Regions from separate parts of the Rhizobium indicum genome, predicted to be linked through region 1. Evidence: predicted binding sites of a transcription regulator. Region 1 holds the regulator's gene; the other holds the start of a gene.
What was found. Region 1 encodes PhoB, which activates phosphate uptake and scavenging genes when phosphate is short. Its sites were predicted from a motif close to TGTCATNNANCTGTCAT; they were not measured.

Region 1 (7,984 bases):
AGTCCTCGGTTCGCGGCGCTTTTCCCGACGATATCAAGGCTCAAGCCTCGGTCGAGCAGGATCTCGGCTATTCGACGGTGGCGACGGTTGCCCGCGGCCTGACGATGCTGACCTCGGACGAAACTGCCGCGGTCGGCAACGATCCGGCTGCCCTGCAGGCCAAGCTCCTCGAAAAGGGCGTGCCGCTTGCCAGCCAGCCGCTGCCTTACATGCTCGATGCCGCCAAAAAGCTCAACGCCATGAGCATGACGAGCCGCATCGCCATGACGGCGATCGTCTTCGCTCTCGCCGTTGCTGGCGCCTTCTACGCACTGCGCTCCATCGCGCCGCGCTTCCGCGCCCGCAACCGGGTCGAGCGCGTCATGCTCTGGGGCCTGCTGCTTGCCTCCTCGATCGCTATTCTGACGACGATCGGCATCGTCTTCTCCATGCTGTCGGAAGCCGCCCGCTTCTTCGCGGCCGTTCCCGCCATGGACTTCTTCTTCGGCACCGTCTGGGATCCGCGCTTTGCCGGCGCCGGCAGCTCGTCCTTCGGTCAGTTCGGCCTGATCCCGCTGCTGCTCGGCACGATCTATATCGGCCTGGTCGCCATGCTGGTCGCCGTGCCGGTCGGCCTCTTCGCCGCCATCTACATGGCCGAATACGCCTCGCCGAAGGTGCGTGGGGTCGCCAAGCCGCTCCTCGAAGTGCTCGCCGGTATTCCGACGATCGTCTACGGGTTCTTCGCGCTCGTCACCGTCGGCCCGTTCCTGCGCGACTTTTCCGCCCAGGTCAGCGGCCTCCTCTCCGGCAACTACAGCAACTTCATCCAGGCGCAGAGCGTTCTGACGGCCGGCATCGTCATGGGCATCATGCTGATCCCCTACGTGTCCTCGCTGTCGGACGATATCATCACCGCCGTGCCGGGGTCACTGCGTGACGGTTCGCTCGGTCTTGGCGCCACACGCTCCGAAACCATCAAGAAAGTGGTCTTGCCCGCAGCCCTTCCCGGCATCGTCGGCGCATTGCTGATGACCGCCTCGCGCGCCATCGGCGAAACCATGATCGTCGTGCTGGCCGCCGGTGTGGCTGCCCGCATCCAGATCAACCCCTTCGAGCCGATGACGACGGTGACCGTCAAGATCGTCAACCAGCTGACCGGCGACCTTGAGTTCACCTCGCCGCAGACGCTGGTTGCTTTTGCCCTCGGCATCACCCTCTTCTGCATCACGCTTTGCCTCAATATCTATGCGCTCTACATCGTGCGCAAATACCGGGAGCAGTACGAATGACGGATATTGTTTCTCCCACATCAGGCGTCACCGTTTCCAAGGCGCCAGCGCGCCGCGATATCGGTATCAAGCGCCGCTACGCCGCCGAGCGCCGGTTCCAGGCCTATGGCATTGCCGCCATCACCTTCGGTCTCGTCTTCCTCTTTATCCTGCTGTGGACGGTGATCGGCAAGGGCTACACCGCCTTCCAGCAGACGGCGGTCACCCTGCCGATCGAATTCTCCGAGAAGACGATCGACCCGAACAACAAGCGTGCGACCGACCCTTCGGTGTTGATCGCCGCCAACTACCCGGTTCTCTTGCGCGACGCGATCGTCAAGCAGCTGAACGTCAATGCCTCGAGCCGTCCCGACGTGCGCGATGCATCCGCCATGCTCTCCAAGGGTGCGCCGATCCAGCTGCGCGATATGGTGATGGCCGATCCGTCGATCATCGGCAAGACGGTCAATGTCACGGTGCTTGCCGACGCCAATGTCGACAGCGCCAACAAGGGCCAGATCGACCTCTCGGTCGATGAGAAGAACCGCAAGGTCAACGACAAGCAGGTCGGCTGGATGAACGAACTGAAGGCGAGCGGCGCTCTCCACAAGCAGTTCAACACCGGCCTCTTCGTCAACGGCAATTCCAGCCGTCCGGAAGCCGCAGGCCTGGGCGTCGCCCTGATCGGCTCGCTCTACCTGATGCTGATCGTGCTCGTGCTTGCCCTGCCGATCGGCGTCGCCGCCTCGATCTATCTCGAGGAGTTCGCGCCGAAGAACAAGCTGACGGACCTGATCGAGGTCAACATCAACAACCTCGCCGCGGTTCCTTCGATCGTCTACGGCCTGCTCGGTCTTTCCGTCTTCATCAACTTCATCGGCCTGCCGCGCTCGGCCTCGCTGGTCGGCGGCCTGGTGCTGACGCTGATGACCCTGCCGACGATCATCATCGCGACGCGTGCGGCACTGCGCGCCGTGCCGCCGTCGATCCGCGCCGCAGCGCTCGGCCTCGGCGCTTCGAAGATGCAGATGGTGTTCCACCATGTGCTGCCGCTCGCCATGCCCGGCATCCTGACCGGCACGATCATCGGCCTGGCGCACGCGCTCGGCGAAACCGCGCCGCTGCTCCTGATCGGCATGGTCGCCTTCGTCGCCAACACGCCGACGACACCGCTCGATCCCTCGACGGCTCTGCCCGTACAGGTCTATATGTGGGCCAACGAGGCAGAACGTGCCTTCGTTGAGCGTACTTCGGGTGCCATCATTGTCCTGCTCCTGTTCCTGATCGTCATGAACATGGGCGCCATCCTCTTGCGTCGTCGCTTCGAGCGCCGCTGGTAAACGGAGTTACACATCATGAACATGTTGACGGAAGCTGCAGTTGAAAAGGCGCTGGATCACAAGATGAGCAACGTCCCGTATAAGATGATCGGAAAGGATGTCTCGGTTTACTACGGCGAGAAGCGCGCGCTTTTCGATGTGAACCTGAACGTCCGCGAAAACACCGTAACCGCCCTGATCGGCCCGTCCGGCTGCGGCAAGTCGACCTTCCTGCGGTGCCTCAACCGCATGAACGACACGATCGACGGCTGCCGCGTCACCGGCAAGATCACCCTCGACACCGACGATGTCTATGATCCCGATATCGACGTCGTCGAACTTCGCGCCCGCGTCGGCATGGTCTTCCAGAAGCCGAACCCGTTCCCGAAGACGATCTACGAAAACGTCTCCTACGGCCCGCGCATCCATGGCCTTGCCAAGTCGAAGGCCGACCTCGATCAGATCGTCGAGACCAGCCTGCAGCGCGCCGGTCTCTGGAACGAGGTCAAGGACCGCGTGCATGAATCTGGCACCGGCCTGTCCGGCGGCCAGCAGCAGCGCCTTTGCATTGCGCGTGCCGTCGCCGTCAGCCCGGAAGTCATCCTGATGGACGAGCCCTGCTCGGCGCTCGACCCGATCGCCACCGCCAAGGTCGAGGAGCTGATCCACGAGCTGCGCGAGAACTATACGATCGTCATCGTTACCCACTCCATGCAGCAGGCCGCGCGTGTCTCGCAGCGCACCGCCATGTTCCACCTCGGCAACCTCGTCGAGGAGAACGACACCGACAAGATGTTCACCAATCCCGACGATCCGCGCACCCAGGACTACATCATGGGTCGCTTCGGTTGATTTTGGCGACACCAAGCCTTCCCGTTATTCGAGGATAAAGCCCCATGGCATCGACACATATTTTTTCTGCCTACGATGATGATCTGAAGTTCCTGTCCAGGCGGATTTCCGAAATGGGCGGCCTGGCCGAGCAGATGGTCGGCGAATCCGTGCGCGCCCTCGTCAACGGCGATACGGCGCTGGCGCAGAAGGTCATCTCGGACGATGTGATCCTCGATCACGCCGAACGCGAAATCGGCGACAAGGCGATCGTCACGATCGCCCGCCGTCAGCCGATGGCCTCGGACCTGCGTGAAATCATGGGTTCGATCCGCATCGCCGCCGATCTCGAACGCGTCGGCGACCTCGGCAAGAACACCGCCAAGCGCGTCATCGCCGTCCAAAGCACCGGCGTTCCCCGCAAGCTTGCCCGCGGCCTCGAGCATCTGTCCGAGCTGGCGCTCGTCCAGCTCAAGGAAGTGCTCGATGTCTACACCAATCGTTCAGCCGACAAGGCGAATGCGATCCGTGAACGCGACAACGAGATCGACGCGATGTACACCTCGCTGTTCCGCGAACTCCTGACCTACATGATGGAAGATCCGCGCAACATCACCAGCTGCACGCATCTTCTCTTCTGCGCCAAGAACATCGAGCGCATCGGCGACCATGCCACCAACATCGCCGAGACGATCTTTTACATGGCGACAGGCGCGCAGCCGGAAGGTGATCGTCCGAAGGATGACAGCGCCAACACCGTCGGCGCGGTCACCGAATAACCGCCCGCACAGTCAATTGCGTGCGCGCCCGTCCGGGCGCGCAAAGAGGTCGCAGCCAATTTTTGAATTTGCGCAGGATGCACTGCTTAAATCACCCTGGTTTAAGGATCATGCGCGAGGAGACCGACACGCATGATCCCGAGAGTTGCAGTTGTTGAAGACGAGGAAGCCCTCAGCGTGCTTCTTCGCTACAATCTCGAAGCGGAAGGCTTCGAGGTCGATACCATCCTTCGTGGCGACGAAGCCGAAATGCGGCTCCAGGAGCGCACGCCCGATCTTCTCATCCTCGATTGGATGCTGCCGGGTGTCTCCGGCATCGAGCTCTGCCGGCGCCTGCGCATGCGGCCGGAGACCGAGCGCCTGCCAATCATCATGCTGACGGCGCGCGGCGAAGAGAGCGAGCGCGTCCGCGGGCTGTCGACGGGCGCCGACGATTATGTCGTCAAGCCCTTCTCGACCCCCGAGCTCGTTGCCCGCGTCAAGGCGATGCTACGTCGCGCCCGCCCCGAGGTGCTGTCGACGGTGCTGAAGTGCGGCGATATCGAGCTCGACCGCGAGACCCATCGCGTCCATCGCAAGACCCGCGAAGTCCGCCTTGGCCCCACCGAATTCCGCCTCCTGGAATTCCTGATGTCGTCGCCGGGCCGGGTCTTCTCCCGCTCGCAGCTTCTCGACGGCGTCTGGGGCCACGATATCTATGTCGACGAGCGCACCGTCGACGTCCATGTCGGCCGCCTGCGCAAGGCGCTGAATTTCTCCAACATGCAGGACGTCATCCGCACCGTCCGCGGCGCCGGTTATTCGATGGAAGCCTGAGGGCTTCCATCTGAGCCTGCTGACAAAGCCGCTCGCGCGAATGTCCTAACCTGCCAGGGTTAAGCCACTCGTCTCGCCCCGTCCCCGTAAAAGGGGCAAGGGACGTGCCCTGCGAAAGGGTTGGTGGGGACGGAGAGGGTTGCGGCACAATCTCTTCTCCCCTCGGGGAGAAGGTGCCGGCAGGCGGATGAGGGGGCCACACGGCACACTCTTTCCGTGATAACCTATCCCACATGCCGAATGGCTGCGCCCTGACCACGATCGAAACGACGCCAACGCGGTCGAAACCCGCATGGCGTTGTAAGAAAGACCGGCTTCCCTGGCCCCCTCATCCGCCCTACGGGCACCTTCTCCCCGAGGGGAGAAGAGGGAATCGAGATGTTGCGGCATGTCACTTCGCCCCTTGAGAACCGAAGGAAAGGTCGAGACCCATGGCTCGACCCTGGTAGGTGGCGGCAGCCGGATGAGGGCAAGTCGGCGTTCTCAACGAACTGAACACCCAAGCGCTCCCATCCGCGCATAAAAAAACGGGCCAATCGGCCCGTTTTCTGCATTCTAGCAATGGTCAGCCCGCTCAGCTGGCCCGCGCTGCCGCCCGGCGGCGTTCGTTGACCGGCTGGTAGGCAAGCTTCTGGTGATAGCTGCAATAGGGCGAATTGTCGGGGGACTCGCAGCCGCAGAAATGGAAGTCGTCCTTCAGCGGATCGCCGACCGGCCACTTGCAGGTGCGCTCGGTCAGTTCCGTCAGGCCGAGGCGGCGCGAAATCGGCACCACCACATTGCCTCTTGGCACGTATTCCATTTCCTCGATCGTTTCGATCTCGATCTCGATCTCTTCCTTCAGCATCGTCGCGCCCTGCTGGCGGGTAACGGTGCGGGTGGTGATGCGAGAGGCGAAGTTCGGCGCGCGCGGCGCCGATGTATTGCGCTTCGGCGTTCGCGCCGCGGTGTTGGTGCCGCCGGCCTTGGCACGGCCGGGAAGGCACAGCCGGTGCACTTTGCCGATGACCGCGTTTCTGCTGACCCCGCCAAGCTGCGCAGCGATCTGGCTGGCGCTCAGTCCTTCGGCCCAAAGTTTCTTGAGTTTCTCGACCCGCTCGTCTGTCCAGTTCATGCCCTGTCTCCACCTTTTGCGTTGGTGATGGCAGAATCCCTCACCGTTGTCCCGGGAGCTCCGAAACAAGAAACGCTTGATCAATTTTGGTGACTAGTTCCGCCGCATGCAGTCTAGTAATTGATCTTTAACCTAGTGTGAGCCTGACTCCGTGACAAGAGTCGCATGAATCCGGATGAATCGAATTCGTAGTTTTCCCCAACTTGCTGCCCCTGCGTGTCATTTCTGCAATAATGCCTGTTGAAGACTGAAAATGCCGCTGTACACCTGTGCTGCATACGCTAAGGGCGCCGTTTTGTTGACATTGCAGCGCGAAAAGGAAATAGTGCCACTCGCCGCCGCAAGGCGGCATTTTTGATTTTTCGGGCCTGGTTTCCTTAGCCGGAGTCATTGCCCGGCAACTTTGATGGAGATCGCGCCATGGCTGAAGCCGCGCCGCTTTATGACACCTATTCTCGTGCCCCGCTGCGGTTCGAGCGAGGCGAGGGCGTATGGCTGATCACCGAAACTGGCGAGCGATATCTCGATTTCGGCGCCGGCGTCGCCGTCACCTCCGTCGGCCACAGCAATCCGCATGTGGTCGGCGCGCTGAAGGAGCAGGCCGACAAGGTCTGGCACCTGTCGAACATCTACGAGATCCCCGGACAGGAGCGTCTGGCAAAACGCCTGACGGACGCCACCTTCGCCGACAAGGTGTTCTTCACCAACTCGGGTGCCGAGGCGCTCGAATGCGCGATCAAGACGGCGCGTCGCTATCAGTTTTCCAAGGGCCATCCCGAGCGCTTCCATATCATCACCTTCGAAGGCGCCTTCCACGGACGGACGCTGGCGACGATCGCCGCCGGCGGCCAGGAGAAATATCTCGAAGGCTTCGGCCCCAAGGCGCCGGGTTTCGATCAGGTGGCTTTCGGCGATATCGAAGCGGTCCGCGCCGCGATTACCGATGCCACGGCTGGCATCCTCATCGAGCCGGTGCAGGGCGAGGGCGGCGTTCGCCCCGCCACGCCTGAGTTCATGAAGGCGCTTCGCCAGCTCTGCGACGACAACGGCCTGCTGTTGATCCTCGACGAGGTCCAGACCGGCGTCGGCCGCACCGGCAAGCTCTTCGCCCATGAATGGTCGGGCATCACACCCGATATCATGGCTGTCGCCAAGGGCATCGGCGGCGGTTTCCCGCTCGGCGCCTGCCTCGCAACGGCCGAGGCCGCCTCCGGCATGAAGGCCGGCACCCATGGCTCGACCTATGGCGGCAATCCGCTTGCCATGGCCGTCGGCAGCGCCGTGCTCGACATCATCCTTGCCGATGGCTTCCTCCAGCAGGTGCGCGACGTCGCACTTGTCTTCCGCCAGGGCCTAGCCTCGCTGAAGGATCGTTATCCCGATGTGATCGAGGATATCAGGGGCGAGGGGCTGTTGCTCGGCATCAAGGCTGCCGTTCCCTCAGCCGAGCTGCTGCAGGCAATCCGCGCCGCCCATCTGCTCGGCGTGCCTGCCGGCGATAATGTCATCCGCCTTCTTCCGCCGCTCGTCGTCACCGCCGAGGAAGCCCGCGAGGGTCTTGCCCGCGTCGAACGCGCCGCCGAGAGCATTCGCGCCTCCAAGGTCAAGAAGACGGCTTGAAGAGATTGCCGCCTTCGGGCGCAGCACAGGTAAGAAGACGATATGAGCCCTAAACATTTCCTCGATCTTTCGGCGGTCACATCAGCCGATCTCAGAACCATCATGAACGATGCGCTCACCCGCAAGCAGGCCTTCAAGGCAGGTCTGGGCGACAAGCCGCTCGCCGGCAAGATGCTGGCGATGATCTTCGAAAAGCCCTCGACGCGCACCCGCGTCTCCTTCGACGTCGGCATGCGCCAGCTCGGCGGCGAAACG
Region 2 (7,984 bases), 1.7 Mb from region 1:
TCGAACGAACTGGCCTCGATCGCTGGCGACGCCGTCGCCGGTACGCTGAACACCTTCGGCCCCGATCCGGCGGCGAACCCTGCGAACAAGGAACTCGTCGAAAAGTTCAAGGCCGCTGGTTTCAATCCGGAAGCCTACACGCTCTATTCCTACGCTGCGATGCAGACGATCGCTGGGGCCGCCAAGGCTGCCGGTTCGCTGGATCCTGAGGCCGTTGCCAAGGCCATGAAGGAAAAGGGCCCGTTCCCGACCGTTCTCGGCGACATTTCGTTCGACGAAAAGGGCGACCCGAAGATTCCTGGCTACATCATGTACGAATGGAAGAAGGGTCCGGACGGCAAGTACAGCTACTTCCCGCAGGGCATGTAAGCCTCGCTTCCCTTTATGGGACACGATTATCGAAGCCCGGTTCCGACCGGGCTTCTTTCTTTTGGCGGGTGTTTCAATTCCGGCCTGGCTACCGTGCCGCAATCGCTCATCGATCGATCCCACGAAGACGGCGCGTTATGGCGCCCGGCAGCTCGCTTCACTGGGGGGTTGCTGACGGCGAAAAACGGTACGATCCGGGGGGTGGGCTTGACGTTTACGAGGCGGAACCTGATGTGCCGAGGCGCTTCGGCGAATGGAGACCGTCATGGTCCCACGGCATCTCGGCAGCGCCACGGAACCAGCCTCCATCACCCTCTTACATCTCGTACAGCACGTGCGTGGCTTTCACGGCGGCCGAGGCGCGGTTCTCGACGCCGAGCTTCACGTAAATCTGTTCGAGGTGTTTGTTCACCGTCCGCGCTGACAATCCCAATATTTCACCGATGTCGCGGTTGGCCTTGCCCTTGGCGATCCAGAGCAGCACTTCGGATTCGCGCTGGGTGAGCGAGAAGCGCTGGCGCAGCACCTCGTCGTCGCTCCGCTGATTGGCGGCGGTGAGGCGGAAGAGATATTCGTCAGGGCCGATTGCGCCGAGGAAGGCGAGCTGCAGCGCCGCCTGGCCGGCATGGGCGATCGAGATGATGCCGTCGCGCACCGCGGCGACGCGGTCGCGCATCCAGCCGGCGATATGGCGGACGACGATTTCCATGCCGTCATCGCTGCCCATGGCGGCATTGACCAGGCGTGTCGCTTGCGGCGTTGACCAGTGGATGGCGCCGTCGCCCTTGACTGCCAGCAGATGGCGGCCGGCTGCGTCGAGCGCCACGCGGGCGCTCTGGGCCGAGCGGGCATTGCGCAGATGGACGCGGATGCGGGCGCGCAGTTCGTCGATATTGATCGGCTTGCTGAGATAATCGACGCCGCCCGATTCCAGCGCGTGCACGACATGCTCGGTCTCGGTCAGGCCGGTCATGAAGATGACGGGCACCTGCGCCACCGCGGCATTCGCCTTCAGCCGGCGGCAGGTCTCGAAGCCGTCCATGCTGGGCATGACGGCGTCGAGCAGGATGAGATCGGGCGTGATGCGCTCGACGATACCAAGTGCCGCCGTGCCCGATGTGGCGATCAGCACGGAGAAGCCGGATTGTTCGAGCGCGTCGGTCATGAAGCCGAGTGCTTCGGCCGAGTCGTCGACGAGCAGAACGATGTCGCGGGGGAGGGCCGGCTCAGCCAATGGATTCCACCTTTTCGTCGAAGTCGTGCAGGAAGGTCATGAAGCCGGCGAGATCGAAGGCGGCGACATAGGCGCGAAGTTCCTCCGTGAATGGCTGATTTGCCTCCACCTTGGCAAGGTCCGAAAGCTTGGCTTCGATGCCTCTGATATAGCCGATCTCGCCGAGCCGCAGCAATTCCTGCACATGGGCAGCACCTGGGCTCAGCATCGGCGCTTCGATCTTGACAGGAACGGCTGGCGTGGCATCGGCATAGATCCATGTCAGGCCAAGATGCAGGGCGAGCTTGTCGCGCAGCTGGCGGATGTCGACCGGCTTGCCGATCGCATCATTGTGGCTGTCGTCACTGTCGCTGAGAACGGCCGCGTCACCGATATTGGCCGAGAGCATCAGCACCGGTGCCGTCTGGCCGGCCTCGCGCAGACGCGAGACGAGCTGCCAGCCGTTCATGCCGGGCATCAGGATATCGACGAGGAAAAGGTCCGGCATGATGCCCTCGATCAGCGTCAGGCATTCGCCGCCGCCTGCCGCCGTCAACACGATGAAATCGAGCGGCGCCAGGATCTCGCGCATCATCTCGCGGTGGTCCTCGTTGTCGTCGACGACGACGACCGTGCGGCGCGGGCCGTCATAACCGACGATGCGCTTCTCCTGCGGCGCTGCGGCCACGGCGCGCGTGACGGCAGACAGCATCAGCCGGACGCGGAAGGTCGAGCCTTCGTCCTTCGCGCTTGAAACCGAGATCTCGCCCCCGAGCGTATTGGTCAGAAGCCGGGTGATGGTGAGGCCGAGGCCGAGCCCCGGCATCGGCCGCACGCTTTCGGCTTCACCGCGCTGGAAGGGTTCGTAAATACGGGGCAGGTCTTTCTCCGTGATGCCTCGGCCGGTATCGGCAACGGTAAAGGTCGCGACCTGGCTGCGATAGCCGACATCGAAGGTGACGCTGCCTTCGTCAGTGAACTTGATGGCATTGGAGAGCAGGTTGACGAGGATCTGGCGCAGGCGCTTTTCGTCGGTGCGGACGAATTGCGGCAAGGCCGGCGCGCGCTCATGGATGAAGGCAAGCCCCTTTGCCTGCGCCTGCGGGCGGAACATATCGACGATCTGGTCGAGAAAATCCTGGATGTTGATCTCGTTGGAATAGACCTGCAGGCGGCCGGCCTCGATCTTCGAAATATCCAGCAGGCCGTCGATCAGGCCGGAGAGGTGTTCGGCGCTACGGCGGATGACCTTGATCGAGGATTGGCGCGGCGCCGGGATGGTCTCGTCGCGTTCGAGGATCTGGGCGTAGCCGAGCACGGCGTTCAGCGGCGTGCGTAATTCATGGCTGAGCCCGACGACGTAGCGGCTCTTGGCGCGGTTGGCGGCCTCGGCCGTCTCCTTGGCGTTTTGCAGGGCGGCGTCGGTCTTCTTGTGGGCGGCGATTTCCTTCAGCAGCAGCGTGTTCTGGCGTGAGGATTCCTCCTCGGCAACGACGCGGCTGTCATGGGCGAGCACATAGAACCAGCAGACGACGCCTGAGATCACCGAGAAGACGAAGAAGACGATGAGGATGGTGCGATTGACGACCTCACCCGTCTCGGGCGAGGCGGAGGCGACCTGATGGGCGATCATCGCCAGGATTGCGCCGATGGCGGTCAATGCCAGCACGACGGCGATGCCGTAGCGGCCAAGGCGCGTCGCCAGCTTCCCCAGAATGGCTTCCGGCAGCAACGCCTTGGCGACGGTGCCGACCTGCGCGTTGAAACGGGCAGCCGGCTTGCACATGTCGTGGCAGCGACTGTCGAGCGAGCAGCAGAGCGAGCAGATCGGCGCGGCATAGGCCGGGCACCAGGCCATGTCCTCCGGCTCGAACGGATGCTCGCAGACCGAGCAGGTGATGTTCGCCAGGTTCTTCCAGCTCTGGCGCGGCTTGCGGGCGAGATAGAACTTGCCTTTCGTTGCCCAGGCGATGACAGGCGAGGCGACCAGCGCAATGACCAGCGTAATATAGGGAGCGAGCGAGGCGGCGATCTCCCCGAAGGCGCCGAAATGGGCAATCAGCGACACCGTCGCCGACAGCGTCATGGCGCCGAGGCCGACCGGGTTGATGTCGTAGAGGTGGGCACGCTTGAACTCGATGCCGGGAGGAGCCAGCCCCAGCGGCTTGTTGATGAAGAGATCGGCGGAGATCGTGCAGAGCCAGGCCATGGCGATGATCGAGAAGATGCCGAGCGTCTCCTCCAGCAGCCGGTAGATGCCGAGTTCCATCAAAAGCAGGGCGATTGCGACGTTGAAGACCAGCCAGATGACGCGGCCGGGATGGCTGTGGGTCAGCCGCGAGAAGAAGTTCGACCAGGCGAGCGAACCGGCATAGGCGTTCATCACATTGATCTTCAGCTGCGAGACGACGACGAAGGCGGCCATCAACAGCAGCGCGCCATTATGCCAGGGGACCATGTAGCCGAAGGCGGTCAGATACATCTGCGCCGGGTCGGCGGCGCGATCGAGGGGGACGCCCGAGGTGAAGGTCAGCACGACCAGGAAGGAGCCGGCAAGCAACTTCGGCGCGCCGATGATGACCCAGCCGGGCCCGGCGAGAAAGATCGCCAGGCGGTGGCGCCACTTGCGCTGCGGGTCCGGCGGCAGGAAGCGCAGGAAGTCGGCCTGTTCGCCGATCTGCGACATCAGCGCCAGGATGACGGCGGAGGCCGCGCCGAACTCCACCAGATCGAATTCGGCGATGGTGCCGGGCGGACCGGAGGCATGGCGGATGCCGGCGAAGGCGCGCCAGAGATCGAATTTTTCCCAGTCCAACAGGGCGATGAAGATGAAGGGCAGGATATTCAGCACGATCCAGAAGGGCTGGGTCATCAGCTGGAACTTGCTGATCAGCCGTACGCCGTGCGTCACCAGCGGGATCACCATGACGGCGCTGATGATGTAGCCGATCCAGAGCGGGATGCCGAGGGTGAGCTCCAGCGCCCCGGACATGATCGATGCCTCGATCGCAAACAGCATGAAGGTGAAGCTCGCATAGATCAGCGAGGTGATGGTCGAGCCGATATAGCCGAAGCCCGCGCCACGCGTCAGAAGATCGATGTCGACGCCGTGGCGGATGGCGTAGCGGCTGATCGGCAGGCCGATCGCCAGCATGGCGATCGAGGCGACGATGATGGCGTAAAAGGCGTTGGTGGTGCCGTAGGAGAGGGTGATTGCGCCGCCGATCGCCTCCAGCGCCAGGAAGGAGATCGCGCCGATCGCGGTCTGCGAGATGCGCTGCGAGGAGAAATGCCGGGCGCTCTTGGCAGTGAAGCGCAGCGCGTAATCTTCCAGCGTCTGGTTGGCGACCCAGCGATTATATTCGCGTCTTACCGGAATGATGCGTTGGCGCGCTGCCATGTCTTCCTTTCCGGCATTCCGGTTGGGCTCATCGTCTCTCCGGCAGTTTTGGCGGGATGGTTGGGAAAGGCAAGAGGCAGGCACCGGCTGGTTCACAGAATGGCAATATTTTTGCAATTGAACTGTCACATAAGAACTCTAACTCTCCCGGCGTTCGTTCAACCATTTCGGGTATCACCATGTCTGTTTTAAGCCTTTGCCGTCTGAGCACTGCCCTCGTCTGCCTTCTTTCGATCGTGCCATCGCTTGCCAGCGCCGAGCAGGTAACAGTGGCGAAAGCTGCTTATGCGGAAGCCGGAAACACCAACAAGCGCGGTGACGCCTGCTTCTCGACGGTGGACACCAACGCCGCCGTTCACCTCCTCTCCGGCTTCCTCGAAATCTGGACCCCGCGCACGCCTTTCGTCGATGCGGGTGTCGAAGCCCCGGCCAAGGATAATTGCCCGGCGGTCACCAAGACGGATTGGGATGGTATTCCCGCCAGCAAGACCGACGGCCATATCGTCAACCAGGCCGTCCATGACGCCAACATCGGCTATGTCGTCAATGCGACACGGGCGCGGACGGCCGATCAGGCGGTCGCTGCCTATCTCGATGATCGGCGGGGCAAGAATGCCAGCATCGTCGATGGCCTCGGTCCGCTGACGGATGCCTGGAAGGCCGGCTCCAAGCAGACCACTACGATCACCGAGGTGGCGGCCGACGCGACGACGGTCAAATATGACGACAAGGGCAACAATCGCGGTGCCGGCAGCAAGCCGGACGCGGAAAACAAGACCGATGCCAACCCCGACATGGGCCTTGCAATCGACTTCATCATTGCTGCAAGCGGTGACGGCTCGACGGAGCCTGCCAAGCGCTATTTCAAATATGGCCGTCCCTACCGCTGGAGCCAGGACGTGTCGGTGGTGCCGACGCTGCAGCCCGCCAAGAGCGGCAAGCCGGTCGAGGACGGCGGTTTCCCGAGCGGGCATACGGCGGAAGCCTGGCGGGATGCGCTCGCCATGGCGTATCTCGTGCCGCAGCGCTTTCAGGAAATGATCACGCGCGCCAGCGAGCTGGGTGAAGACCGCATCCTCGCCGGCATGCATTCTCCTCTCGACGTGATGGGCGGTCGGATGCTCGGAACGGCCACGGTCGTTTACAATCTGAACAAGGCCGACAATGCCGCGCTGAAGAGCGATGCCTACGCCCAAGCGCAGTCATGGCTCGTCGCCAAATCAGGCGTTGCGGATGCGGGCGCGCTCGAGGTTGCCGCCCAGGCGGCACCGCTGGCTACAGACCGTTTCGCCGATCATGACGCCAATCGCACCTACGTGCTGCAGCGCCTGAGCTATGGCCTGCCGACGATCCATGCGACCGATCAGCCGGCGCGCGTGCCGCAGGGCGCTGAAGCGCTTCTCGAAACGCGTCTGCCCTATCTGGACGGCGAGCAGCGCCGCGCCGTGTTGAAGACGACGGAGATCGCCTCCGGCTACCCGCTCCTTGACGATGCGGAAGGTTACGGCCGTCTTAATCTGTTTGCCGCCGCCGACGGTTACGGTGCGTTCGAACAGGACGTGACCGTGACGATGGACGCGGCAAAGGGCGGCTTCAATTCGATCGATACCTGGCGGAACGACATCACTGGCAAGGGCAGGCTGGTGAAGCGCGGCCAAGGCATCCTCGGGCTGTCAGGCGCAAACAGCTATGCCGGTGGCACCGTTCTGGAAGAGGGCGCGCTGGTGGCCGGCTCACCCTCGGCCTTCGGTACCGGCGGGCTGACGGTTAACGGTGGTTCGCTCGTTCTGGCGGCCGAAAAACCGTTGACCGTGAGTGGTGATTATCAGCAGTTCGCCAATGCCACGACGAAGCCGGCGCTGGGCGAAAACGGCGCGGGCACGCTGGTCGTCGAGGGCAAGGCGGCGCTGGCCGGCGACCTCGAGGTGACGCTTGCCGATGGTTATGCCCCGACGCCCGGAACCAAGATCGAAATCCTGAAGGCGAGTGCCGTGACCGGCACCTTCGGCAAGGTCACGGTCTCCGGCCACAAGGCGAGCCTCTCCTACGGCCCGACGTCAGTCACTTTAACGATCGACGGATAATTTCCGCCATCGACACGGGGCATCCTGCTGCAGGGATGCCCTTCCTTCTCTGGCCTGCCTGTTTGACCCCCGCGCCTACGTCAATCGACGTATGTGTTTTCGCGCTGCAGCACCCGATAGTCCCTTAAGCAACAGTTAATCTCCGTTTCCGGCCTGTTGCGGAACAAGAAGAGGGGCTCAACCAGATGAATCTCAGAACTACTATTGCGGGCGCTGCACTCGGCGCCGTCATGGCGGCCTCGGCTGCCTTCAGCGGTGCGGTTGCCGCCGATGATACGATCAAGGTCGGCATTCTGCACTCGCTCTCCGGCACCATGGCCATCTCCGAGACCACGCTCAAGGACGCCATGCTGATGCTCATCGACGAGCAGAACAAGAAGGGCGGCCTTCTCGGCAAGAAGCTCGAGGCCGTCGTCGTCGACCCGGCTTCCGACTGGCCGCTGTTTGCCGAAAAGGCACGTGAGCTGATCCAGAAGGACAAGGTTGCCGCCGTATTCGGTTGCTGGACGTCCTCGTCGCGCAAGTCCGTTCTGCCGGTTTTCGAAGAGACCAACTCGATCCTCTTCTACCCGGTCCAGTATGAAGGCGAAGAGTCCTCGCGCAACATCTTCTACACCGGTGCTGCTCCGAACCAGCAGGCTATTCCTGCTGTCGACTACCTGATGGAAAAAGAAGGCGTCAAGCGCTTCGTTCTCGAAGGTACGGACTACGTCTATCCGCGCACGACCAACAAGATTCTCGAGGCATACCTGATTTCGAAGGGTATTCCGAAAGAAGACATCATGACCAACTACACGCCGTTCGGCTTCTCCGATTGGCAGACCGAAGTTTCCAAGATCAAGGAATTCGGTTCGGCTGGCAAGAAGACCGCCGTCGTCTCTACGATCAACGGCGATGCCAACGTTCCGTTCTACAAGG

Region 2: a site for PhoB is predicted at 5,095-5,111, ahead of FFM53_RS18305 (acid phosphatase). Genes of this name have one in related genera too.

The regions. Positions count from the first base shown of each region.
Region 1 covers NZ_CP054021.1:2,107,432-2,115,415, reverse strand. The annotation lists gene pstC (phosphate ABC transporter permease subunit PstC) at 1-1,271, shown strand, start outside; gene pstA (phosphate ABC transporter permease PstA) at 1,268-2,590, shown strand; gene pstB (phosphate ABC transporter ATP-binding protein PstB) at 2,606-3,421, shown strand; gene phoU (phosphate signaling complex protein PhoU) at 3,466-4,179, shown strand; gene phoB (phosphate regulon transcriptional regulator PhoB) at 4,312-4,995, shown strand; gene FFM53_RS10465 (GcrA family cell cycle regulator) at 5,570-6,109, opposite strand; gene FFM53_RS10460 (aspartate aminotransferase family protein) at 6,530-7,729, shown strand; gene argF (ornithine carbamoyltransferase) at 7,772-7,984, shown strand, end outside.
Region 2 covers NZ_CP054021.1:3,778,733-3,786,716, forward strand. The annotation lists gene FFM53_RS18290 (branched-chain amino acid ABC transporter substrate-binding protein) at 1-369, shown strand, start outside; gene FFM53_RS18295 (response regulator transcription factor) at 686-1,603, opposite strand; gene FFM53_RS18300 (hybrid sensor histidine kinase/response regulator) at 1,596-4,982, opposite strand; gene FFM53_RS18305 (acid phosphatase) at 5,162-7,066, shown strand; gene urtA (urea ABC transporter substrate-binding protein) at 7,252-7,984, shown strand, end outside.